3 regions of the Bradyrhizobium sp. CCBAU 51753 genome follow, and region 1 is predicted to be linked to each of the others. Evidence: predicted binding sites of a transcription regulator. Region 1 holds the regulator's gene; each other region holds the start of a gene.
The links. Region 1 encodes PhoB, which activates phosphate uptake and scavenging genes when phosphate is short. Its sites were predicted from a motif close to TGTCATNNANCTGTCAT; they were not measured.
Positions count from the first base shown of each region.

Region 1 (7,676 bases):
CGAAGCGCCTTTGTCGGCAGAGTGCTTGTACCACGAAATGATCCACGCCATGCCGCACATGATGAGGATGCCGGCGACGCTGATCAAGGCGTGCAGCACGGCACCGCCCGACACTTCGGCAAGCACGAAATGACCGGCAAAGGCGAGGAAGACCCCGAGGCAGAATATCTCAAGCGAATGCTGGCCACACAGGATCAAAGGTCGCAGCCAGGGCGATTTCAGCCCCGGCCAGTCCTTCGGCAGGAAGCGCACGGTCAGCGCCGCGAGCGCCAGGAAGTGCGCGAAGCGCAACACGTCCAGGTCGGTCTTGTTGATCGGATACATCCACTGCTCGATCACCTTGGGCATGATGTGGCCGAGCTGCGGCACGTACCAGGTCAGCGTCACGAAGAACGCCGCGACCAGATAGGCGATGCAGATCCACATCGTGATGTTCGACGACAGGATGCGCGACATCCGCCGCGCGCCGCCGAGCGCGCACCAGGCGCCGAACACGAACAGCAATTGCCAGGCGAACGGATTGAACGCCCAGAACCCGTTCGGATAGGCCGACAGATAGAGATCGAACTGCCAGGTCACCGCGTAGAGCACGACCGACAGGCCGAGCGTGACGTCGGGCTTCCACTTCATCAGCCACAGGATCAGCGGCAGGAACAGCATCAACACGATATAGAGCGGCAGCACGTCCATGTTGACGGGGCGGAAGCGCAGCAGCAGCGCCTGCACGATGGTGACGTCGGGCTGCTTGAGGAAGTCCATGATCCCCATCTCTTCGGTGTAGAGCGGGTTCTCGAACGAGGTCGCGACATAGGAGATCTCGGCGAGGAAGATCGTGAACAGGAAGACATGGGCGACGTAGATCTGCCAGACCCGGCGCAGGATGCGCGCAGTCGCGATCAAAAAGCCCGCCTCCAGCATGGCGCGGCCGTAGACGAAGGCCGCGGTGTAGCCGGAGATGAAGATGAAGATCTCGGTGGCGTCGGAGAATCCGTAGTTGCGGATCGTCAGCCAGGTCAGGAGATTGGTCGGCAAGTGGTCGATGAAGATCAGCCATAGTGCGAGGCCGCGAAACAGGTCGAGCCGGAGCTCGCGCTCGCCCGCCGCGGGCAGCGTGATCGCCGGCGACGCCGCGGCGGCCTTTGCCTTCGCCTCGGCTTTGGCCTCAGCCACCGGCGAACCGGCTATGGGATCGGCAATCGAGCTCATCAAGCACCAAAGCGGCTCTGGAAGTCGGGCGCGCCCTGAAAAGATAATATCGGCCCGCGATTTGCGGACAAAGCACTGAGTGCGGCGGCATGCCGGCGGGGCTTTAGGACGGAACTATGTTGAAACCGCGATTGCAGGCGCGGCCTGTACCGGCTTTTTGCCCCGGCTTTTCGTCCGGTTTTTCACGGCCAGCCAAGCGATTGGTTCCGGTGGACGAATTCGCTATGATAAGCCGCCTGTTTGAGCACGATCGCAACAGAAAACCGCACCGCGCTTTCCGAATCGTGCTTTGAGACCACCGGATTGAGCCTGATGTACCGTGCCGTTACCCGCCAGATCGAAGTCACCGTCGAGCCGAACTTCATGCCGGATCGCTCGTCGGTGGGGCGCGAGTATTTCTGGTCGTATACGATCGTGATCACCAATTCGGGCCCGGAGACGGTGCAGCTGCGCACCCGGCACTGGATCATCACCGATGCCACCGGCCGCCGCCAGGAGGTGCGCGGCGAGGGCGTGGTCGGCGAACAGCCGGTGCTCGCGCCCGGCGAGCGCTTCGAGTACACCTCTGGCGTGCCGCTGTCGACGGCCTCCGGCTTCATGACCGGCAGCTACCAGATGGTCAACGAAAGCGGCGAGCGGTTCGACATCGACGTGCCGACGTTTTCGCTGGATAGCCCGAGCCCGGACGGCAAGCGGGTGTTGAACTGAGGCCTGCGTAGCAAATGCGGACAGTGCGTAGCCCGGATGCAGCGCAGCGCAATCCGGAACAGCATCATTCGCGGTTGGAGCGCCCCGGATTTCGCTTCGCTGCATCCGGGCTACGTTAACGAGCGTCCTACTCCACGCCGGCTTCGTCCGGCGTGAATTCATACACCGACGAGCAGAACTCGCAGGTCACGACGACCTTGCCGTCCTTGACCATGTCGGCGCGGTCTTTTGGCGCAAAGCTCTTCAGCATCGCGGACACCGCATCGCGCGAGCAGGAGCACTGCGCGCGCAGCTGCTGCGGGGTGAAGACGCGGACGCCGCGCTCGTGGAACAGGCGGTAGAGCAGCCGTTCGCCGGACAGATCCGGATCGATCAGCTCGACATCCTCGACGGTCGAGATCAGCGACTGACCTTCGACCCAGGCGTCGTCGTCCGGCACCGCGTGCGCAACCGTTCCCTCCGGCGCGTCGCCGGGATGCAGATCGGCCTGCTTGGCGCGCTCCGGTGACTTCGGCAGGAATTGCAGCAAAATGCCGCCGGCGCGCCAGTGCAGCTTGCCGCGCTCGCCGCCGCGCATCTCTTCGCCGACCGCAAGACGCACCCGGGTCGGGATCTGCTCGGAGCGCAGGAAATATTCGTGCGCGGCGTCCTCGAGGCTGCCACCGTCGAGCGCCACCAGGCCCTGGTAGCGGCTGGTGTTGGCGCCCTGATCGATGGTCATCGCCAGATGGCCCTTGCCGAGCAGCTGGCCCGAGGTCTGGCCGTTCTTGATGCGTGACGCATCGTAGCGCGCATAGGCACGCAGCCGATCCGGCGCCTGGAAGTCGACGATCAGCAGCGAGACCGGACCGTCAGTCCGGGTCTGCAGGATGAAGCGGCCCTCGAACTTCACGGAGGAGCCGAGCAGCGTCGTCAGCACGATCGCCTCGCCGAGCAGCTTGCCGACCGGCGGCGGATAATCGTGCTTGTGCAGGACCTCGTCGAGCGCGGGGCCGAGCCGGGTCAGCCGTCCGCGCAGATCCAGCGCGCCGACCTCGAAGGCCAGCACGGCATCGTCAACAGGAACCGCCGATGGCGCGCGGATTGGCGCCTCGGCCGTGATTTTGATGTCGGGGGATTGTGAAACCATGGCGCTCTATCTGGGGTCTCGGACCATGAAATAAAGGGGTTCACGCGAACACAGAGATCGTCGTCCCGGCCTAGTGCGCAATTGCGCACTGGGCCGGGACGACAGCGTTATTGCTACGCCACCGCGTCGAAACACCAGGCCAGAATGCCCTTTTGCGCATGCAGGCGGTTTTCCGCCTCGTCGAACACGACGGATTGCGGGCCGTCGATCACCTCGTCGGTGACCTCCTCGCCGCGATGCGCGGGCAGGCAGTGCATGAACAGTGCGTCGGGTTTCGCAAGCGACATCAGCTTGGCATTGACCTGATAGGGCCGCAGCACGTTGTGGCGGTGCTCGCCCTCCTTGTCGCCCATCGACACCCAGGTGTCGGTGACGACGCAGTCGGCGCCGCGCACCGCGGCCTCCGGGTCGGTGCCGAGTACGATCGGCGCATTCGTCGCCTTGATCCAGTCCCGCATCGGCTTCTTCGGCGCGAGCTCCGGCGGGGTCGCGACATTGAGCTGGAACTTGAAGCGCTCGGCGGCGTGCGCCCAGGAGGCCAGCACGTTGTTGTCGTCGCCGGTCCAGGCCACCGTCTTGCCCTCGATCGAGCCGCGGTTTTCCTCATAGGTCATGAGGTCGGCCATCACCTGGCAGGGATGCGAGCGCCGCGTCAGCCCGTTGATCACGGGAACGGTGGCGTGGGCGGCAAGCTCGAGCAGCGCATCGTGATTGAGGATGCGGATCATGATCGCATCGACATAGCGCGACAGCACGCGCGCGGTGTCGGCGATGGTCTCGCCGCGGCCGAGCTGCATCTCGGCACCGGTCAGCATGATGGATTCACCGCCAAGCTGGCGCATGCCGACGTCGAACGACACCCGCGTGCGGGTCGACGGGCGTTCGAAGATCATCGCCAGCGTCTTGCCCTCGAGCGGCTTCCTGGCCTTCTCGTGCGCCTTGCGCTGCGCCTTCATGGCGGCGCCGGCCGACAGCATGTTGCGCAGCTCGGCGAGCGGCAATTCGTTGATGTCGAGGAAGTGACGGACCGACTTGCTCATTACCCCGCCGCCTTCTTCGGCTGCGCCGACAGCGCAGCGCAGGCGCGCTCCAGCGCGGCGATCGAGTGGTCGATCTCGGCCTCGGTGACGATCAGCGGCGCCAGGAAGCGGACGACGTTGTCGCCGGCGCCGACGGTGAGCAGTTTTTCGTTGCGCAGCGCGGCAATGAGGTCACCCGAGGGCACCACCGCCTTGACGCCGATGAGGAGACCCTCGCCGCGCACTTCCGACAGCACGCCGGGAAAGCGGTCGACCGCGGAGGCGAGCTTCTGCTTGAGCAGCAGCGACACCTTCTGCACGTGCTCGAAGAAGCCAGGCTTGAGCATGACGTCGAGGACGGCATTGGCCGCGGCGACCGCGAGCGGATTGCCGCCGAAGGTCGAGCCGTGCGAGCCGGGCGCCATGCCCTCGGCGGCCTTGGCGCTCGCCAGCACCGCGCCGATCGGGAAGCCGCCGCCGAGCGCCTTCGCCAGCGACATCACGTCCGGCGTGACGCCGGTGCGCTTGTAGGCGAACAACTCGCCGGTTCGGCCCATGCCGGTCTGCACCTCGTCGAAGGCGAGCAGCAGGCCGTGCTCGTCGCAGAGCTGGCGCAGCGCCTTGAAGAAGGCCTGCGGCGCGCCGCGCACGCCACCCTCGCCTTGCACCGGCTCGATCAGGATGCCGGCGGTGTGCGGGCCGATCGCCTTCTTCACCGCCTCGATGTCGCCATGCGGCACCTGGTCGAAGCCGTCCATCGGCGGGCCGAAGCCTTCGAGATATTTCGCCGAGCCGGTCGCCGCGAGCGTGCCCAGCGTGCGGCCGTGGAACGCGCCTTCGAAGGTGATGATGCGGTAGCGCTCGCCATGTCCCTTGGAGAAATGGTGGTGGCGCACCAGCTTGATCACGCCCTCCATCGCCTCGGCGCCGGAATTGCAGAAGAACACGTAGTCGGCAAAGCTCTGCTCGCAGAGCCGCGCCGCCAGCGCCTCGCCGTCCGGGCTCTTGAACAGGTTCGACATGTGCCAGAGCTTGGTCGCCTGCTCCTGCAGCGCCTTGACCAGATGCGGATGGGCATGGCCGAGCGCGTTCACCGCGACGCCCGAGGTGAAGTCGAGATAGCGGTCGCCGTTGGTTGCGATCAGCCAGGCGCCCTCGCCGCGCTCGAAGCCGAGATCGATCCGGGCAAAGACGGGGAGCAGGTGCGACGTGGCGCTGTTGGTCATGGCGATCACTGACGGGTTTGAGGCCGACAATTGCCGCGCGCCTTGACGCCAGCGCAGCAACGGCCAGCTTCGGAAAACAAAAACGTGCCGCCTTGCGGGCAGCACGTGCGGGGCATTCTATGCTGCGCCCGGTCCGTGTCAATCGCCACGAAGTGGCCTTCCTGCAATGCGAAACGCATGCAATCCGGAGTATTCCGGAGCAGTGGAAAAGCCTGATTGCAAGGCTTAAATGTTGGGAACATGTGGACGCGCTGCCGCGGACTCTTGCGCCAGAGTCACGCCATATTGTAGCGTTTGGCCTGTCGGGTACGACATCTCGTGCGGCAGTACTGGACCCTCTTAGTAGCCATTTGTTCTGCGTGAACGTTCGGGCGCAACAGCACGCCCGGCGAGGGCTAAGGGATTCTGACCGCGGGGATTTTGACAGATTTGGCTCGCAGCGCCGCTCCCATCACCGGCCGGCGCACCGCGAAAGGAAGAATGCGATGACGGTATTGACCTGGTCCGACGATCGCGTCGAGCAGCTGAAGAAGCTCTGGGAGAGTGGCCTCTCCGCCAGCCAGATCGCGGCGGAACTCGGCAATGTGACGCGAAACGCCGTGATCGGCAAAGTCCATCGGCTCGGCCTGTCCGGCCGCGCCAAGGCGCCCTCCACCGCCGCGCCGCGGCAGCGCAAGGCCCGTCCCGCCCAGCACATGATGCGGGTGGCGCGCCCGGTCTCGCGCGGCAACACCGCGCTGGCGCAGGCTTTCGAGGTCGAACTCGAGCCGGATCCGATCGCCTACGACAACGTGGTGCCGATGAGCCAGCGGCTGTCGCTGCTGGAGCTGAACGAGGCCACCTGCCATTGGCCGGTCGGCGATCCCTCGAGCCCGGAATTCTTCTTCTGCGGCGGCAAGGCGCTCACCGGCCTGCCCTATTGCGCGCACCACTCGCGCGTCGCTTACCAGCCCGCCGGCGATCGCCGCCGGCCGTCGAACAAGCCGCAGCTCAAATAGGCCGACGACGAAACCAGCGACGACGTCAAAAAAGAAATCCCCGCGAAGGCGGGGATTTTTTTGTTGCAGCGGTCGGACCGGGCCTTACGGCTGCGGCTCGGCCTTGGCAAAACGGTCGTCGAGGGCGTAGCCGGCGCCGCGCACGGTGCGGATCGGATCCTGCTCGCGGCCCGGATTGAGCAGCTTGCGCAGGCGGCCGATATGCACGTCAACGGTCCGCTCGTCGATATAGATGTCGCGGCCCCAGACGCTGTCGAGCAGCTGCTCGCGGCTGAACACGCGGCCGGGATGCTCGAGGAAGAATTCGAGCAGCCGATATTCGGTCGGGCCGAGATCGATCGGGCGGCCGGAGCGCGCAACGCGGCGCTTCTCTCGGTCGAGCTCGATGTCGCCATAGGTCAGCACGGTGGCGAGCCGCTCGGGGCTGGCGCGGCGCAGCAGGCCCTTCACCCGCGCCAGGAGCTCCGGCACCGAGAACGGCTTGACGATATAATCGTCGGCGCCGGTGGCCAGCCCACGCACCCGCTCGCTCTCCTCGCCGCGCGCGGTCAGCATGATGATCGGCAGCTGCTTGGTCTCGGGACGTGCCCGCAAGCGGCGGCAGAGCTCGATGCCGGACAGGCCCGGCAGCATCCAGTCGAGCACCACGAGATCGGGAACGCGCTCCTTGAGGCGGGTGTCGGCATCGTCGCCGCGCCCGACCGTTTCGACATCGTAGCCTTCCGCGTCGAGGTTGTAGCGCAACAGCGTTGTCAGCGCTTCCTCGTCTTCGACTACCAGAATGCGTGCGCTCATCGGTCTAAGTTCTCTCTATCTTGATCCGTTGCCCAGACGCAAAACCGAAACGCTCATCGTCCTGATGAGCACGATCTTGTCGGAAAACCGGTACCCACTTTTCCGGATCGTGCTTCAGTTACCCGGCACCGTGGTCGCAAAGTTGGTCATGTCGCCCTTCGGGCGCTTGTCGGTGATTTGCTGGCCCTCGATCATGTAGAACACGGTCTCGGCGATGTTGGTGGCGTGGTCGCCGATCCGCTCGATATTCTTGGCGCAGAACATCAGGTGGATGCAGAACGAGATGTTGCGCGGATCTTCCATCATGTAGGTGAGCAGCTCGCGGAACAGCGAGGTGCAGATCGCGTCGACCTCCTCGTCGCCCTTCCAGACGTTCATCGCCGCCGGCAAATCGTGCGCGGCGTAGGCGTCGAGCACCGACTTGACCTGCGACAGCACGAGGTCGGTCATGTGCTCGAGGCCGCGGATCAGCTTCAGCGGCTGGAAATCGCTCTCCAGCGCCGCGACGCGCTTGCCCATGTTCTTGGCGAGGTCGCCGATCCGCTCGAGGTCGGTGGCCACCCGCATCGCGCTGACGATCTCGCGCAGGTCGATC
Region 1 covers NZ_CP030037.1:8,653,206-8,660,881, forward strand. The annotation lists gene XH93_RS39790 (OpgC domain-containing protein) at 1-1,206, opposite strand, end outside; gene apaG (Co2+/Mg2+ efflux protein ApaG) at 1,519-1,914, shown strand; gene XH93_RS39800 (Hsp33 family molecular chaperone) at 2,042-3,043, opposite strand; gene argF (ornithine carbamoyltransferase) at 3,157-4,083, opposite strand; gene XH93_RS39810 (aspartate aminotransferase family protein) at 4,083-5,288, opposite strand; gene XH93_RS39815 (GcrA family cell cycle regulator) at 5,774-6,286, shown strand; gene phoB (phosphate regulon transcriptional regulator PhoB) at 6,371-7,081, opposite strand; gene phoU (phosphate signaling complex protein PhoU) at 7,196-7,676, opposite strand, start outside.

Region 2 (7,676 bases), 2.4 Mb from region 1:
GCGTGCCCTATCCGCGCTATGGCGAGACGCCGGAGGCGACGCTGACGGCGATCCAGGCCATGCAGGCACCGCTGGCCGCCGGCATCGACCGGATCGCGCTGCAGGCCGCCATGCCCGCCGGTGCGGCCCGCAACGCGCTCGACTGCGCGCTGGCGGACCTCGAAGCCAAGCTGGCCGGCGAGCGCATCTGGAACCTGCTGGGACGGCCGGCGCCGACGCCCTGCACCACCGCCTACACGATTTCGCTCGGGACGCCCGAGGCGATGGCGGAGGCCACCGCCAAGGCCGCGCACCGCCAGTTGCTCAAGGTCAAGCTCGGCGGTGACGGCGATGGCGCGCGCGTCAAAGCGGTGCGCAAGGCGGCGCCGGCCTCCGAGCTGATCGTCGATGCCAATGAGGCCTGGACCGAGGCCAATCTTGCGGCCAACCTCGCCGCCTGCGCCGAGGCCGGCGTCACGCTGATCGAGCAGCCGCTGCCAGCGGGCAACGACGCGGCGCTGGCGCGGATCGAGCGACCGGTGATGGTCTGCGCCGACGAGAGCGTGCACGACCGCGCCTCGCTCGCGGCGCTGCGCGGCCGCTATGACGCGGTCAACATCAAGCTCGACAAGACCGGCGGCCTCACCGAGGCGCTGGCCATGGCGGACGCCGCCGGCGCGCTCGGCTTCGAGATCATGATCGGCTGCATGGTCGCGACCTCGCTGGCGATGGCGCCGGCCATGCTGATCGCGCCGGCCGCGCGCTTCGTCGATCTCGACGGCCCGCTGCTGCTGGCGCGCGACCGCGACCACGGCCTGCGCTACCAGGGCAGCCTGGTCTATCCGCCCGACGCCGCGCTCTGGGGGTGATGCCTCTTTCCTTGACGCGTTTTCTTAACGCGAACCGGTACCCACTTCGCTTGAAAACGCTATGAAGCGCCTGCGCGACAGCCACATCACGAGCCCGCCGGTGCCTGCCATCGCCGCCATCATGTAGTACGCCCCGAGCCCGTAGCGCGCATAGACCATGCCGCAGAGTATAGACGTCGTACTGGCGACGATGCCGCCGCAGGCCGTCAGGTAGCCCTGCCCGCGCGCCATGATGTGGCTCGGCACGTGATGCACCATCAGCCCCATGATGCCGACCTGGGTCAGCCCGAACGACAGCGCGTGCGCGAGCTGAACCATCGCGAGGATCGGCAGCGGCGGATCCTGCGCGGTGATCGCCCAGCGCGCCGCAGCGCTGACCGCCGCGATCACCACCAGCGTCTGCGGCCGCAGCGTGAAGCGCGGCGACAGCGCGAACAGCACGATCTCGGCGATGACGCCGAGCACCCACAGGCCCGCAATCGTCAGCCCGCTGAATCCGGCCTGCTGCCAAGCGATCGATGCGAAGATGTAGTAGGCCGAGTGGCTGCTCTGGATCAGCGCCGCCGCGAAGATGATGGCGAGAAACCCGCGATCGCGCAGCAGTTTTCGCGCGCCGGCTGCAGCGGCCGAGGCCGCCGGCGGACGCTCCAGCGGCCGCAGCGTCAGGGCGACCAGCGCGCCGACGACGGTCATGAAGGTGATGATCCAGATCAGATGGACGGCCGCGACATAGCCGAGCAGGAAACCGCTGGTGAGCGCGCAGACCGCAAATGCCGCCGACCCCCACAACCGCAGCGGCCCGTAGTTGAGGCCGTATTGCCGCACGCCGCGCAGCGCATAGGCATCGGTCAGCGGCACCATCGGCGTCCAGACGCAGCAGGTCAGCGCATAGAACACGAGCACCAGCAGCGGCTGGTGCTGGGTGCCGATCAGGCAAAATCCGAACGCGGTGGCAAAGCTCGTGGCGATGATCGCGCCGCGCAGCATCTGGCGCCGCTCGGCGCTGGCGGTGACCAGCGGCAGCACGGTGAAGCGTGTCACCGGCGGCACCGCCGTGATGATGCCGATCCAGGTGGCGTCGATGCCGATCGCCTTCAGCCACACCGTGAAAAACGGCAGGTGAACCCCGGTCATGCCGAACAGCGTGGCATAGAATGCGGCGAGCCGGGCCGCGAATCGCCGCGATGCAACCTTCGCTGCAATGGGGATTTGTGATTCGGAAGACATCAATTCAATTGCGATTCGCGCGATATCGTGGTGATCGTTAGCGTAACGCGCAGTGATTTGCGCGGAGAGATTGTGATGGCCGAAGAAGCATTCGCCCTGTCGCCGATTTCCGCCCGCGCGGCCCTGCCGAGCGAGGAGGACTATGCCGCGATCAGCGAGGCCTTCATGGAGACCTCGCGCGGCCGCTGGTTCCTCGGCGAGTATGCCAAGCGCAACCGCAATGCCGATACCAGCAGGGTGCTCGACGCCGTGGCGCGGATCGAGGAAAGCCTCAGCGCGCAGCGGCAGGCGACGGTCGAGGCGATTCGCGACGAGCAGCTGGAACAGGTGCTGGCGGCGCTGCGCGGCGCGGTCGAGGCGACCCAGGCCTCCGCCATCGCGGCGCTCGACGGTCTCAGCCTCGAGCAGACGCTTGCGCCGGTGCGCAAGGGCGTGCGGGTGATCCGGGAAATCTCCTGGCGGCTGCGCGAGATCGGCAATGACGGCCGGATCTGCGACATCATCGATTCGCAGGCCAGCGCAATCGAGGCCGGCGCCGCACAGCTTTCGATGGACGACGCCAAGGCCGTGCTGGACGCTGCCTTCGCGGCGCTGGCGCGCCGGCTCGGCGAGTTCGATGCGGATAAGCCGGCCGCGGCCGAACCGGCGGTGGCCGAGGCTCCGGTCGCGGAAGCGCCCGCGGCAACTCCGGTAGCCGAAAGCGCTGCGCCTGAAGCAGCAGCGGTTGCCGAGCCGCCGCCCGCTGAGCCGGTCGCCGTAGCGCCGCAAGCGGAGGCCGCCGTACCCGCAACGCAACAGCCGAATGAAGCCGCATTGGCCCAGGCTGAGGCCGCGCTGGCCGAAGCCGAGGCGGCCGAGCTCGCCCGCGCCGCCGACGAAGCCGCCGCGGACGCGCATGACGAGGCCGTGCTCGACATCATCGCCACGGAAATGGGCGCCGCCGATCCGATCGACGAAGAGTTGATCGCCGAGGAGATGCGCGCCGCTGAGGCCGAGGCGATGGCGGCCGAACCTGAGATGGCAGCGCCGGAGCCTGAGCCTGTGCGGGTCACTGAGCCGGTGGTCGCGCCGCCGCCAGTTGCCGCCGCGCGGACCGTGCAAGCGCCGGTGCCTCCGCCGCCTCCGCACGCCGTCGTCGAAGCTGCGCCCGAGCCCGCAGAAATCTCGCTCGGCTCGACCATCATCGCGAACGGCCTGGTGAAGCGGCCGAGCCCTGCGGCCAACGATCCGCTGGCGCCGATCCGCCGCATGAGCCAGACCGAGAAGATCGCGTTCTTCTCGTGAGCTCGTCATTGCCGGGCTTGACCCGGCAATCCATCAAACGTGAAGCGCTTTTCTCATGATGGATGCGCGGGTCGAGCCCGCGCATGACGAGTTGAATATGCGATCGCCTCAGGCCACCAGCCTGGCAAACAGCTCGGCGTCGACATTGCCGCCCGAGAGCACGATGACGACGTTCTTGTCCTTGACGTCGATCCGTCCCGCCAGCAGCGCGGCGAGCCCGATCGCGCCGCCCGGCTCGACCACCAGCTTCAGCTCGCGATAGGCGAAGGCGACCGCTGCGCCGACCTCCTCGTCGGAGGCGGCGACGCCATTGGCCAAGAGCTTGCTGTTGATGGCGAAGGTGAGCTCGCCCGGCATCATCGCCATCAGCGCATCGCAGATGGTGCGGGCCGCGACCGGATGCGCCTCGCGGTGCCCGGCCTTGAGCGACAGCGCGTGATCGTCATAGCCCGCGGGCTCGGCGACGATCACCTGGGATTGCGGGAATTTCGCCTTCACTGCGGTGGCGACACCCGCGATCAAGCCGCCGCCGGAGGCCGGCGCCACCACGATGTCGGGGGTCAGCCCGAGCGCCGCCATGTCCTCGGCGATCTCGCGGCCGGCGGTGCCCTGCCCTGCGATCACGAAGGGATCGTCATAGGGCCGCACCAGGGTCGCGCCGCGCTTGCCGGCGATGCCGTTGGCGATCGCTTCGCGGTCGTCGCGGTCGCGGTCGTAGAGCACGACCTCGGCGCCATAGGATTTGGTGCGCTCGCGCTTTGTCAGCGGCGAGTCCGCAGGCATCACGATGGTCGCCTGCATGTTGAGGATTTTTGCCGCGGCCGCGACGCCCTGGGCATGGTTGCCCGAGGAGAACGCGACCACGCCGCCGCTCCGCTGCGCTTGCGGGATCGAGGCGAGCTTGTTGAAGGCGCCGCGGAACTTGAACGATCCGGTCCGCTGCAGCATCTCGGGTTTCAGGAAGACCTTGGTGCCGACCCGCTCGTTGAGAACGGGGAAGGTCAGCAGCGGCGTGCGCACCGCGAACGGCGCGACCACCCTTGCGGCGGCATCGATGTCCGCGGCAGCGACGGGTGGAATTTGGGCGTTGTCCGTCATCCGCGATTTCTATCGCGGCCGACGGCGGCCGGGCAAGACGCTTTAGCGTGAGGCTAGCGCGAGGTCGGCTGGCTGGCCGGCAGGGCCGCGAAATGACGGTTTTCGCCAACAAATTCGGCCGCCCTGTCCTTGTCATCCGGCAACACCGGCCGGACGTTCATGGCGCGGTCGATGAACACCCGGGCCGAGGCCTGCCAGGTGTGGAGCGCGGCGAAGTCGACACAGGCCTGCCGCGGGATGCTCAGCGCCTCCAGGCAGGCATGGCGCAGATCGTCGTCGAGCACGCCGACCGGCGCGGCGCCGATCACGTCGCGCGGGCCGGTGACCGGAAAAGCGGCGACCGGCAGACCGCTGGCCAGCGCCTCTAGCAGCACCAGACCAAAAGTGTCGGTGCGGCTCGGGAATACGAATACGTCGGCGGCCGCATAAATTTCGGCCAGCTCCTCGCCGTGGCGGGCGCCGAGGAACACGGCCTCGGGGTATTTGCGCTCCAGCGCTGCGCGCGCCGGGCCGTCGCCGACCACGACCTTGGTGCCGGGCAGATCGAGCTCGAGAAACGCCTCGAGATTTTTCTCGACCGCGACGCGGCCGACGCTGAGATAGACCGGCTGCGGCAAGCAGAGGTCGACATCGCGCGGATGGAACAGCGCGGTATCGACGCCGCGCGACCACAGCACCACGTTGCGGAAGCCGCGCTGGCGCAGCTCGCTGGCCAGCGCCGGCGTCGCCGCCATCACCGCCTGGCTCGGCCTGTGGAACCAGCGCAGCGCGCGCCACACCCAGGCCTCGGGGATCGGTGTCCGCGCCGAAACATATTCGGGGAAGCGGGTGTGGAAGCTCGTCGTGAACGGCAGGCCGCGCTTGCGGCAATAGCGGCGGACCGCGAGCCCGATCGGGCCTTCGGTCGCGATATGGATGCTGTCGGGCTTTGCGGCTTCGATCAGGCTGGTGACCTTGGCCTGGTACGGCAGCGCCAGGCGGAGATCGCGGTAGCTCGGCATCGCAAAGGTGCGGAACGAATCCGGCGTCAGGAAACTCACCTCGACGCCGAGCGATTTCGCCGCCTGCGCCATCATGGTCAGCGTGCGGACAACCCCGTTGACCTGGGGATGCCACGCATCGGTCGCGACCAGGATATGCGTCATGCAGCGCGTGCCGTGACCCGCGGAACCGGCACCGCACTGCGCACCGGATCGGTCCAGGTGATGATCTCGAAGCGGCCGTCCTCGTGCTCGGCGAGCGCGGTGCAGCTCTCCACCCAGTCGCCGCAGTTCATGTAGCGGATGCCATGCTCGTCATGAATGGTCGCGTAGTGGATGTGGCCGCAGATCACGCCGTCGCAGCCGTGGCGGCGCGCCTCGCCGGCCAGCGTCGCCTCGAACGCGCCGATATAGTTCACCGCCTTCTTGACCTTCAGCTTGGCCCATTGCGACAGCGACCAGTACGGCACGCCGAACATCTTGCGGAAGAAGTTGACGAAGCGATTCATCTGGATCGCGAAGTCGTAGGCCTTGTCGCCGAGATGGGCGAGCCAGCGCGCGTTCTGCACCACGAGATCGAAGATGTCGCCGTGGATCACCAGATAGCGCTTGCCATCGGCGCCGGTGTGGACGGTGTTCTCCACCACGTCGATACCGCCGAAATGCGTGCCGTAATATTTGCGCAGGAATTCGTCGTGGTTGCCCGGGACGTAGATCACCTTGGCGCCCTTGCGCGCCTTGCGCAGCATCTTCTGCACGAAATCGTTGTGGGTCTGCGGCCAGTACCAGTTCGACTTCAGCGCCCAGCCGTCGACGATATCACCAACGAGGTAGATCGTGTCGGCATCGTGAGAGCGGAGGAAGTCCAGCAGACGGTCGGCTTGCGAACCGCGGGCTCCGAGATGGACATCGGAGATAAACAAAGTGCGAAAGCGCCGCTCCGGGCTTTCTTCACTCAAGGAGTCACTTCCCATGCCGGTGCACCTAACAGATTCCTGTGACAAGGCGATGACGATCCCCGCGACCCGAGGCCTCACAATCAGTTAACGAGAATCAGTTGCACGCCCCTTCCCTGCGGATAACAGCGCCATGCGACAATCTGGCGACACGAGCGGCGCGAGTTGTGCGGAACACGGCGATGTGTTGCCGGTGTATCGCGGTGGAACAAGGTCTGTCCCCCTCGTCATTGCGAGGAGCGGCATCCGGGGTCTGCATCCGCGGCTGCAGCGGCCCCGGATTGCGCTGCGCTTCATCCGGGCTACGGCAGCTACGGGCTACGGCAGCTCAGTAATACTTGTGGAAATGATGCACGGGCGAGTGGCCGTGGCCGACGGCGAAGCGATCGGCCTCAGCGATCGCCTGCGTGATCCAGGCCTTGGCGTTGCGCACGGCGGTCTCCATGTCCTCGCCCCTGGCGAGCCCGGCCGCGATCGCCGAGGACAGCGAGCAGCCGGTGCCGTGCGTGTTGGATGTCGCGATCCGCGGCGCTGCCAGCGCGATGCTGCGATCGCCGTCGATCAGATAGTCGACGCTCTCGGCGCCATGGCCATGACCGCCCTTGACCAGCACCGCGCGGCATCCCGTCGTCGCCAGCAGACGCTTCGCCTGACGCTCGGCATCGGCCTCGCTCGCGGCGATCGGCTCGTTCAGCAGCGCCGCCGCCTCGGGCAGGTTCGGCGTGATCAACGACGCCAGCGGAAACAGCCTGGTCTTCAGCGCATCGACGGCCTCGGCCGCGAGCAGCCGGTCGCCCGAGGTCGCGACCATCACCGGGTCCAAGACAACGTGGCGCGGCGCCCAGCGCGTCAGCCCGTCGGCGATCGCCGCGATGGTCTCGACCTGCGCCACCATGCCGATCTTGACCGCGCCGACGGCAAGGTCGGAGAACACCGCATCAATCTGCGCGGTGACGAATGCGGCCGGCACCGCATGAATGCCGCTAACGCCCGTGGTATTCTGCGCCGTTAGCGCGGTGATGACGGAGGCGCCGTAGACGCCGAGCGCGGCAAAGCTCTTCAGGTCGGCCTGGATGCCGGCGCCGCCAGAGGAATCCGAGCCGGCAATGGTGAGCGCGACGGGCGTCATCGGAGGACACAAGGGGTTGATCGGAACGGGACCATGCCCTGTCCTAGCGCGCCGGCCGATTGGCGGCAAGTTCGCGTGGTTTTGCCGCGACTTGGGCGTGACTTGGCCGTGACTTGGGGCCTGAACCGGCCTTGCCACGGCGGCTGGTTTTTGG
Region 2 covers NZ_CP030037.1:6,236,370-6,244,045, forward strand. The annotation lists gene dgcA (N-acetyl-D-Glu racemase DgcA) at 1-848, shown strand, start outside; gene XH93_RS28665 (MFS transporter) at 873-2,075, opposite strand; gene XH93_RS28670 (hypothetical protein) at 2,151-3,359, shown strand; gene XH93_RS28675 (threonine/serine dehydratase) at 3,468-4,457, opposite strand; gene XH93_RS28680 (glycosyltransferase family 1 protein) at 4,511-5,602, opposite strand; gene XH93_RS28685 (UDP-2,3-diacylglucosamine diphosphatase) at 5,599-6,411, opposite strand; gene thiD (bifunctional hydroxymethylpyrimidine kinase/phosphomethylpyrimidine kinase) at 6,722-7,522, opposite strand.
Region 2: a site for PhoB is predicted at 6,435-6,451, ahead of XH93_RS28685 (UDP-2,3-diacylglucosamine diphosphatase). Genes of this name have one in related genera too.

Region 3 (7,676 bases), 1.8 Mb from region 1:
CCGGTCGTCGTCAATCCGCGTTTCCTCAAGGTCGCGACGCCGACGTCCGGACTGAAGCGGGCCTGAGCCGGCCCGCACATGCCTCGCCGAAAGGAGCACTATCCATGACCATCAGCATCGCGCGCATCGAGGCGTTCCTGTTTCGCGCCGAGGTAAAGGAGCCCGTCAAGACCTCGTTCGGCAGCATTCCAAGGCGCAGCGTTCTGCTGTTGCGCGTCGAGGATACCGATGGCGCGTATGGTTGGGGCGAAATCTGGTGCAACTTCCCGCCCTACAGCGCCGACAACAAGATGCGGTTGCTCGAAACCGTGATCTGTCCCGCAGCGCTGGCTTCAACCTATCTCGATCCGTCGGACGCCTGGCACACGCTGACGGCGCGGACTCATCGCTGGGCCCTTCAAGGCGCCGAGCCCGGCCCGTTTGCGGCGTGCCTCGGCGGGCTCGACCTCGCGCTGTGGGACCTCGCTGCACGGCGCGCGGGGAAATCGCTGCGCGCCATGCTCGCCGGCACCGCCGTGCGCGATAGGGTGCCGGCCTATGCCAGCGGCCTCAATCCGGACACCGCCGCCGAGACGGTGGCGCGCTGCCGCGACGCCGGGTTTCGCGCCTTCAAGGTCAAGGTCGCGTTCGGCACCGAGACCGATACGGCTGTCGTCTCGACCATCACGCGCGACCTGCGGAGCGGCGAGCGGCTGATGGTGGATGCGAACCAGGGCTGGGATCTAGCCGAGGCCCGGCGCGCGGTGCCGAGGCTCGGCGCATTCGGCCTTGGCTGGATTGAGGAGCCACTGGCGGCGGACCGGCCCGCAGCCGAATGGGCCGAGCTGGCGCTGCTATCGCCAGTGCCGCTGGCAGGTGGCGAGAATGTCATGGGTTACGAAGCCTTCGCGGGTCTGATCGCGAACGGCCATCACGGTGTGGTTCAGCCTGACATGTTGAAATGGGGTGGCGTCACCGGTGCCTACGCGGTCGGCCGGCGCGCGGTGCAGACGGGACGGTCCTACTGCCCGCATTGGCTCGGCAGCGGCGTCGGCCTGCTTGCAGCGGCCCAAGTGCTTGCGGCGGTGGGCGGTCCCGGCCTGCTCGAGCACGATGTGATGGAGAATCCCTTGCGTGAGGCGCTGGCGCAGCCCTTCCCCCGCGTCCGGGATGGTCTCTTCCCGCTGCCTGACGGACCAGGATTGGGGGCGGAGCCCGACCTCGCGGCTGCGGCCGACTGGCTTGTCACACGGCAGGAATACGGCGCGCCGCGATCCTAGAGGCAGGGCGCGCGAAGTCATTGCGCAGAAAACGCGCCCGGCGGCACCGGGCGCGTTTGGCTTTCACGGAACGCGATGCGTTACTCGGTCGAGTACTTGAACTCGGGCATTGCCTTCAGCTCGTCCTTGGTCGCGTTGAAGACGGCGTGATCGGGATACCAGGGGTTCGGCTTCGACGCCGTTGCCGGGGCCGCGCCGGTGGTCGTCGACGTCTTGCTGGTGCCGCCGGCACCGCCGGGGCTGCCGGTGTTCGACGCGCTGGACCCGGTGTAGGCGACCGGTTCGGTCGAGAACTTCACCTTGTCGATCGGCACGGCGACCAGATGCTCGCCGACGCCAAGAAAGCCGCCGACGCCGATCACCACCGCCTTGATGGCCCCGCCCTTGTCCATCAAGAGATCGTTGATCGAGCCGACGCTCTCGTTCTTGTCGTTGTACACGCTGAGACCGACGACCTTGGATGCGCGCCAGTCGCCCTTATACGAGGTCGATGAGGCGGCTGTCGTGCTCGCCGGAGGCGATGTGGTGCTCGCGGCCGGAGGCGACATCTCATTCTTGTCGCTCTTGGTGTCGGTCGGCGTCTGCGCGAACGCAACGGTTGCAAGCAGCGCAGTGCCGGCGACGCCGGCCATGATAGATCTGACTAACATGTTGGCTCTCCTCAGTTCGCAAAATCGATACATGGAGAACCCGTAATCTTGGCAAGCGTTCCTACGGGAACCTGCGATCAAAGGCCACTCCAGCACGGAGGAACGCTTCGACGCGACGCAACAGCCTTCGCGGAAGCGAAGCCGCCGACGACTCAACTAACGGCCGTAGCCCTCAAGCGTTGCATTCATCACCGACGGCGTTGTGCAAATTCAGCGTGTCCCGCAAGTTTTTTGCCCGCCCGGCCCGCCTGACAGTCATCGGACTGTCAGAGAACTGCGACATGAGGAACAGGAGGTAACAGGTGCTGCGTTGGAGATGGAGGGCTGGCTATGATGCACACTGGTTCGCTGCGGAAACGACGCGTTGGCGCGATGCTGCTCGCGACCGCGGCTTTGGCGGTCCTCCCGGCCTCGATGGCGTCAGCGCAAGCCGGCTCGGCGCCGGCCGGCGCAAAACCGTTCCTGACCCTCGATGGCAAGCAGCCCTTGGTCATCGGGCATCGCGGCGTGCCGGGGCTGGTGCCTGAAGAGACCGAGGCCTCGTATGACCTGGCCGCGGCGCTGGGCACCGATTCACTCGAAGAGGACCTGCACCTGACCAAGGACTGCGTCCTGGTGGCGCGTCACAATCCGTGGCTGGGCGACAATACCAACATTGCCGAGGTGGCGAAGACCAACCCTGTGGTTGCGGCCCGCAAGCGCACGCCACCGGGCGTCCGCGTCAAGGTGAAATGGCCGCAAACTCCCACCAGCGGACCGGCTGACTATCCCACCGATCTCGTCGATCCGGCGGACCCCAAATCGGTGCTGAAGGCGCTGATCGTCGACGGCGAAGACCACACCAATGACTGGTCGATCACCGATTTCACCATGGCTGAGCTGAAGGAGTGGATCGCCGGCACCACCTATGATGCGGCCAATGAACGGCCGAGGGTGTTCAACGGCAAGCTGCCGGTCATCAGTTTCCAGGACGTCATCGACATCGCCAAGGCCAAGAGCAAGGAGACCGGACGCAGCATCTCGGTCTATCCGGAGACCAAGAATCCGACGTGGAATAATGCCCAGGCGATCGCCAATGGCTGCGGCGCGCCTGGCAGCCGCCCGCTCGAGGATGCCCTGATCAAGATCATCAAGGACAACGGCCTCAACGCCAAGGACGCGCCCATCATCGTCCAGAGCTTCGAGCCCGGCAGCCTGAAATACATGCGCAGTCAGGGCCTTCAGACGCGGCAGGTCCAGCTCATCGACGGCAACGGCGTCGACTTCAAGACCGGCAAGGTGCTGCTCAACAACATCACCACCTCACGTCCGTATGACTGGACGATTGCGGGCGACCCGCGCCAGTACGATGCGATGCTGACGCCCGAGGGCCTGGCGGAGATCAAGACCTATGCCGACGGCATCGGTCCGTGGAAGGCGTATATCGTCCCCTACAAGATCTCGCCGTGGAAGGACAGCAACGCCGACGGCACGCCCTACAAGGGATCGACACCGGAGGCCACGACGCAGGAGGCAACCAGCGTCATCGCCGACGCGCACAAGCTCGGCCTGTTCGTGCATGTCTTCACGTTCCGCAACGAGAAGAAATACCTGGCTGCCGACTATCGCGCCGATCCCAGCCTGGAGTATCTGAAGTTCTTCCGTCTCGGCGTCGATGGTGTCTTTACCGATTTCACGCACACCGGCGTTGCCGCCCGCGCCGCCTATCTGCGCGAGCTTGGCTGGCGAGGCGACTAGAGCATGATCCGGAAAAGTGTGAAGCGGTTTTTCCGAAAAGATCATGCTCAAACAAAGAGCTAAAGGGCGATGACAATTCGATCCGATCTCATCGCGCTTTAGGTTGAATCAGAAGCCGCCCCAATAGGGCGGTACGCCGTAGAAGCGATGCAACTCGGCTTCCTGCGAACGGTCGCCCCAATCGAAATCCTTGTCGGCGCGGAACGACGGCGCGCGCTTCAGCTCGTCATCCTCGATGTCGAGCTCGTAGGCCTCGAACTTCGGGTTGTAGTGCAGCTTGCCCCATGGCAGCGGAATCAGGTTGGTTCCGATGCCGAGGAAGCCGCCGAAGCTGAGCACGGCGTACGACACCTTGCCGGAAATCTTGTCGATCATCAGCCGCTCGATATGGCCGATCATGTCGCCGTTGGGCCGCCGCACCGCGGTCCCCTCGACGCGATCGCTTGCAATGAGTTGATGCGGTCTGGTCTGGACCTCGACAGCCATCTCACCCTCCACAGCCTGAAAAACAGTCAACGCCTCGCCGGGCATGCGGGTTCCGCCGGGATACGACAGCCGCCCTTCCCCTTTGCCTTGCACGGCCGCCGAGGCGGACTGCAGATTGGGCCAGTTCTTTCGCCATTTCAATGCACTACGCTTGATGACACAACGCTAACTTTTCACCCTGGCGGCGACCTGCTACCTCCGAATGCCGGGCAAGATTTCAGACATACACTGAAACAAAATTCCTCAGCCGCTTTCCCCGAATCACGGACAAAAGGTCGGTATGACCCAGGCCACGCCCAACATCCTTGTCGTTGAGGACGATCGCGAGACGCGGACCCTCATCGCAAAATATCTCCGCACCAATTCCTGTCACGTCACCACCGCCTCCGACGGCCGCGAAATGGCGAAGGCCATGACCGACCACCGGATCGACCTCCTGGTGCTCGACGTCATGCTGCCGGGCGAGGACGGACTCAGCCTGTGCCGCAAGGTGCGCGCTGAATCGCAGACGCCGATCATCATGCTGACCGCGCGCGGTGAGGACGTCGACCGCATCCTCGGCCTCGAGATGGGCGCCGACGACTATCTGGCAAAGCCGTTCAACCCGCGCGAGCTGCTGGCGCGGATCAACGCGGTGCTGCGCCGCCAGGTCGCCGCGCGCAACGCCAGCGCGATCGAGGGCGCCACCGTGCTGACCTTCCTCGGCTGGAAGATCGACATCCGCCTGCGCGAGCTGCGCAACCCCGAAGGCGCCCGCGTCGCGATGACCAGCGCCGAGTTCGACCTGCTGCGCACCTTCTGCGAGCGGCCCGGCCGCGTGCTGTCGCGCGACAGCCTGCTCGATCTGACCCAGGGCCGCAGCTCCGGCTCGTTCGAGCGCTCGATCGACGTGCTGGTCAGCCGCATCCGCCGCAAGATCGAGCCCGACCCGCAGGAGGCCACCATGATCAAGACGGTGCGCTCCGGCGGCTACGTGTTCACGCCGAGGGTGGAGGCCATTCCCACCGCGAGCAACTGACCATGAAGCTGCTGAGTGTGCTGAGTCTGCGGAGGATCGGCGCACAGATGGCGGCGCTGGTGGTGGTATCGATCGTCGCGCTGCATCTGATCATCACCGCAATCTTTCTGATCCACCGCCCGGACCAGCCCGAACCGCCGGATCGCTGGCACAACCAGCTTGCGGCCGCAACGCAGCTCCTGGGACGCGCCCCGCTATCGGAGCGGCCGCGGCTCGCTGCCGACATCACGCGCGCCTTCCCGCAGCTTGCGATCAGCGACCTGCCGGACGAGACCGTCCCGATGACCGATCCCGATACGCAGAGCCTGCACGCGCTGCGCCGGCTCGGCGCCGGCTATCGCGTCTTCCTGCTGCCGCGCGACGCCGGCGTCACGCCGCATGAGGGCGAGGTCCGTCGCGTCGCGATCCGCCTGCCCGACGGCGACATGATCGCCGCCAACCTGATGCCGGATCTGCACCTGCGGCCGTTCTGGGGCGGACCGTGGATGATGACGGTGCTGTTCGCCGTCATCTGCGTCACCCTGCTCAGCCTGTGGGCAGCATGGGCGCTGACCGCACCACTGTCGTCCTTCGTCAAGGCCGCCGAGACCTTTAGCCTGAACGGCGCCGCGGCGCCGCTGCCCGAGCGTGGCCCGGAGGAAATCCGCTCGCTCGCCAAGGCGCTGAACCGGATGCGCGAGCGCATCACCGCGCTGATCGACGACCGCACCAAGATGCTAGCTGCGATCAGCCACGATCTGCGCACGCCGATCACGCGGATGCGGCTGCGCGCCGAATTCATCGAGGACGAGACCCATCGCCTGCGCATGCTGCGCGATCTCGACCAGATGCGCTCGATGCTGGAATCGGTGCTGTCGTTCCTGCGCAACGACCGCAAGCTCGAGGACATGACGCTGGTCGACATCGCGAGCACGCTGCACCTCGTCACCGACCAGTTCGCCGACATGGGCCACAAGGTGACCTATGAAGGCCCGCAGCACGCGATGGCGACCGCGCGGCCCGCCGACCTGAATCGCAGCATCACCAATCTGGTGGAGAACGCGGTCCGCTTCGGCGGCGATGTCGCGGTCCGCCTCGCCGTTGGGCGCGACCTGCTCACCATCGACATCGAGGACGACGGCCCGGGTATTTCGGATGCGCACAAGGCGAGCGTGCTGGAGCCGTTCGTGCGCGGCGACCAGGCGCGCAACATGGACGAGGCCGAGGGCTTTGGCCTTGGACTGTCGATCGCCAATGCAATCGTGCTCGCGCATGGCGGCACGCTGTCGCTGCACGACCGCAAGCCGCACGGGCTCGTGGTCCGCATCCAACTGCCGGCGCGCCAGCAGCCGCAGCTCGACCAGCCGCCGCAGAAATCCGCGGCCTGATCAGGCGATCGAGTGCGGGCGAGCGGAGTTCGGATGTGTTGCGTTCACGCGGCGAGCGGGGTGAGTTGCTCGTCGTCGTAGATCGCGATGGCCTCGAAACGGTAATTGCAGGCGCGGCAATTCCACAGATAGGACGTGCGGCCTTCGCCATGCTCCACCCAGTCCGGGCGGGAAATCGGTTTGCCGCATTGTGCGCAGGGATTTTCGCGAGGTGTGTAACCAAAATCCGGACGGGCAAAATCCTGACGAGCCATGGCGCATCTCCCGAACACCGTTTCTTATCGGCTTTTGGAATAGACAGTTGTGCTGACTGACTGAACTGGCACCGCTGCCGGCAGGCAGTGTAGACCTCTGTTGATTCATTTGCACGACAAACCGTTGTTCGCGGCGTGCGGAAAAATCAATCCTGTCAATTTGAATTTCTCTCGTCGTGTTCGCAGCAGCGAGAACGATGCATGCAGTGGCATCAATTCGTGACGCGGGTTTTGCCACATTCCTGCCTGCTCGCCGTACCAATGAAGCCGCAGGAACTGATGCGCGTTCAATGGCCCCGATCGACCCGACATGAAGACCTTTCAAACCTTTCTTCAGACCCTTGGCTGCCTCGCCGTGATCGCGGCCCTGGTGCCGTGCACAACTGCGAGCGCGCAATCGCGCGCGCAGTATGAGGCGATGGTCGCGGCGGAAGCGCAAGCCAATCTGGTGCCGGAAGCGCTGGTGCATCGCGTCATCGTGCGTGAGAGCAAGTATCAGCCAAAGCTGATTGGACGCGGCGGCACCATCGGGCTGATGCAGATCAAGCTCGGCACCGCTCGCGGCCTCGGCTACACCGGCAACGCCGAGGGCCTGCGCGACCCCGGCACCAACCTCAAATACGGCATCAAATACCTCGCCGGCGCCTACCGCGCTGCCAACGGCGATCACGATCGAGCCGTGCGTTATTTCGCGGGCGGGTATTACTACGTCGCAAAGCGCCAGCGCAGCGAGCACCTGAAAGAGGCGAAGCATGGCGGCACGGGTGAACCGCCAAAGGCGTTCGTCGGGTCGGAGCAAGTGACAGCCGAGACCGCCGAGGCGAAGCCGGAACATGCTTCAAAATAGGCACCATCGCGCCGCGGCCGCCCGGCAGCACCTGGTCGTCTTCGATCACCTGCTAGCA
Region 3 covers NZ_CP030037.1:6,835,536-6,843,211, forward strand. The annotation lists gene XH93_RS31290 (MFS transporter) at 1-66, shown strand, start outside; gene XH93_RS31295 (mandelate racemase/muconate lactonizing enzyme family protein) at 105-1,259, shown strand; gene XH93_RS31300 (PRC-barrel domain-containing protein) at 1,340-1,909, opposite strand; gene XH93_RS31305 (glycerophosphodiester phosphodiesterase family protein) at 2,240-3,646, shown strand; gene XH93_RS31310 (PRC-barrel domain-containing protein) at 3,755-4,132, opposite strand; gene XH93_RS31315 (response regulator) at 4,413-5,150, shown strand; gene XH93_RS31320 (ATP-binding protein) at 5,153-6,517, shown strand; gene XH93_RS31325 (hypothetical protein) at 6,562-6,771, opposite strand; gene XH93_RS31330 (lytic transglycosylase domain-containing protein) at 7,082-7,618, shown strand.
Region 3: a site for PhoB is predicted at 2,163-2,179, ahead of XH93_RS31305 (glycerophosphodiester phosphodiesterase family protein). Genes of this name have one in related genera too.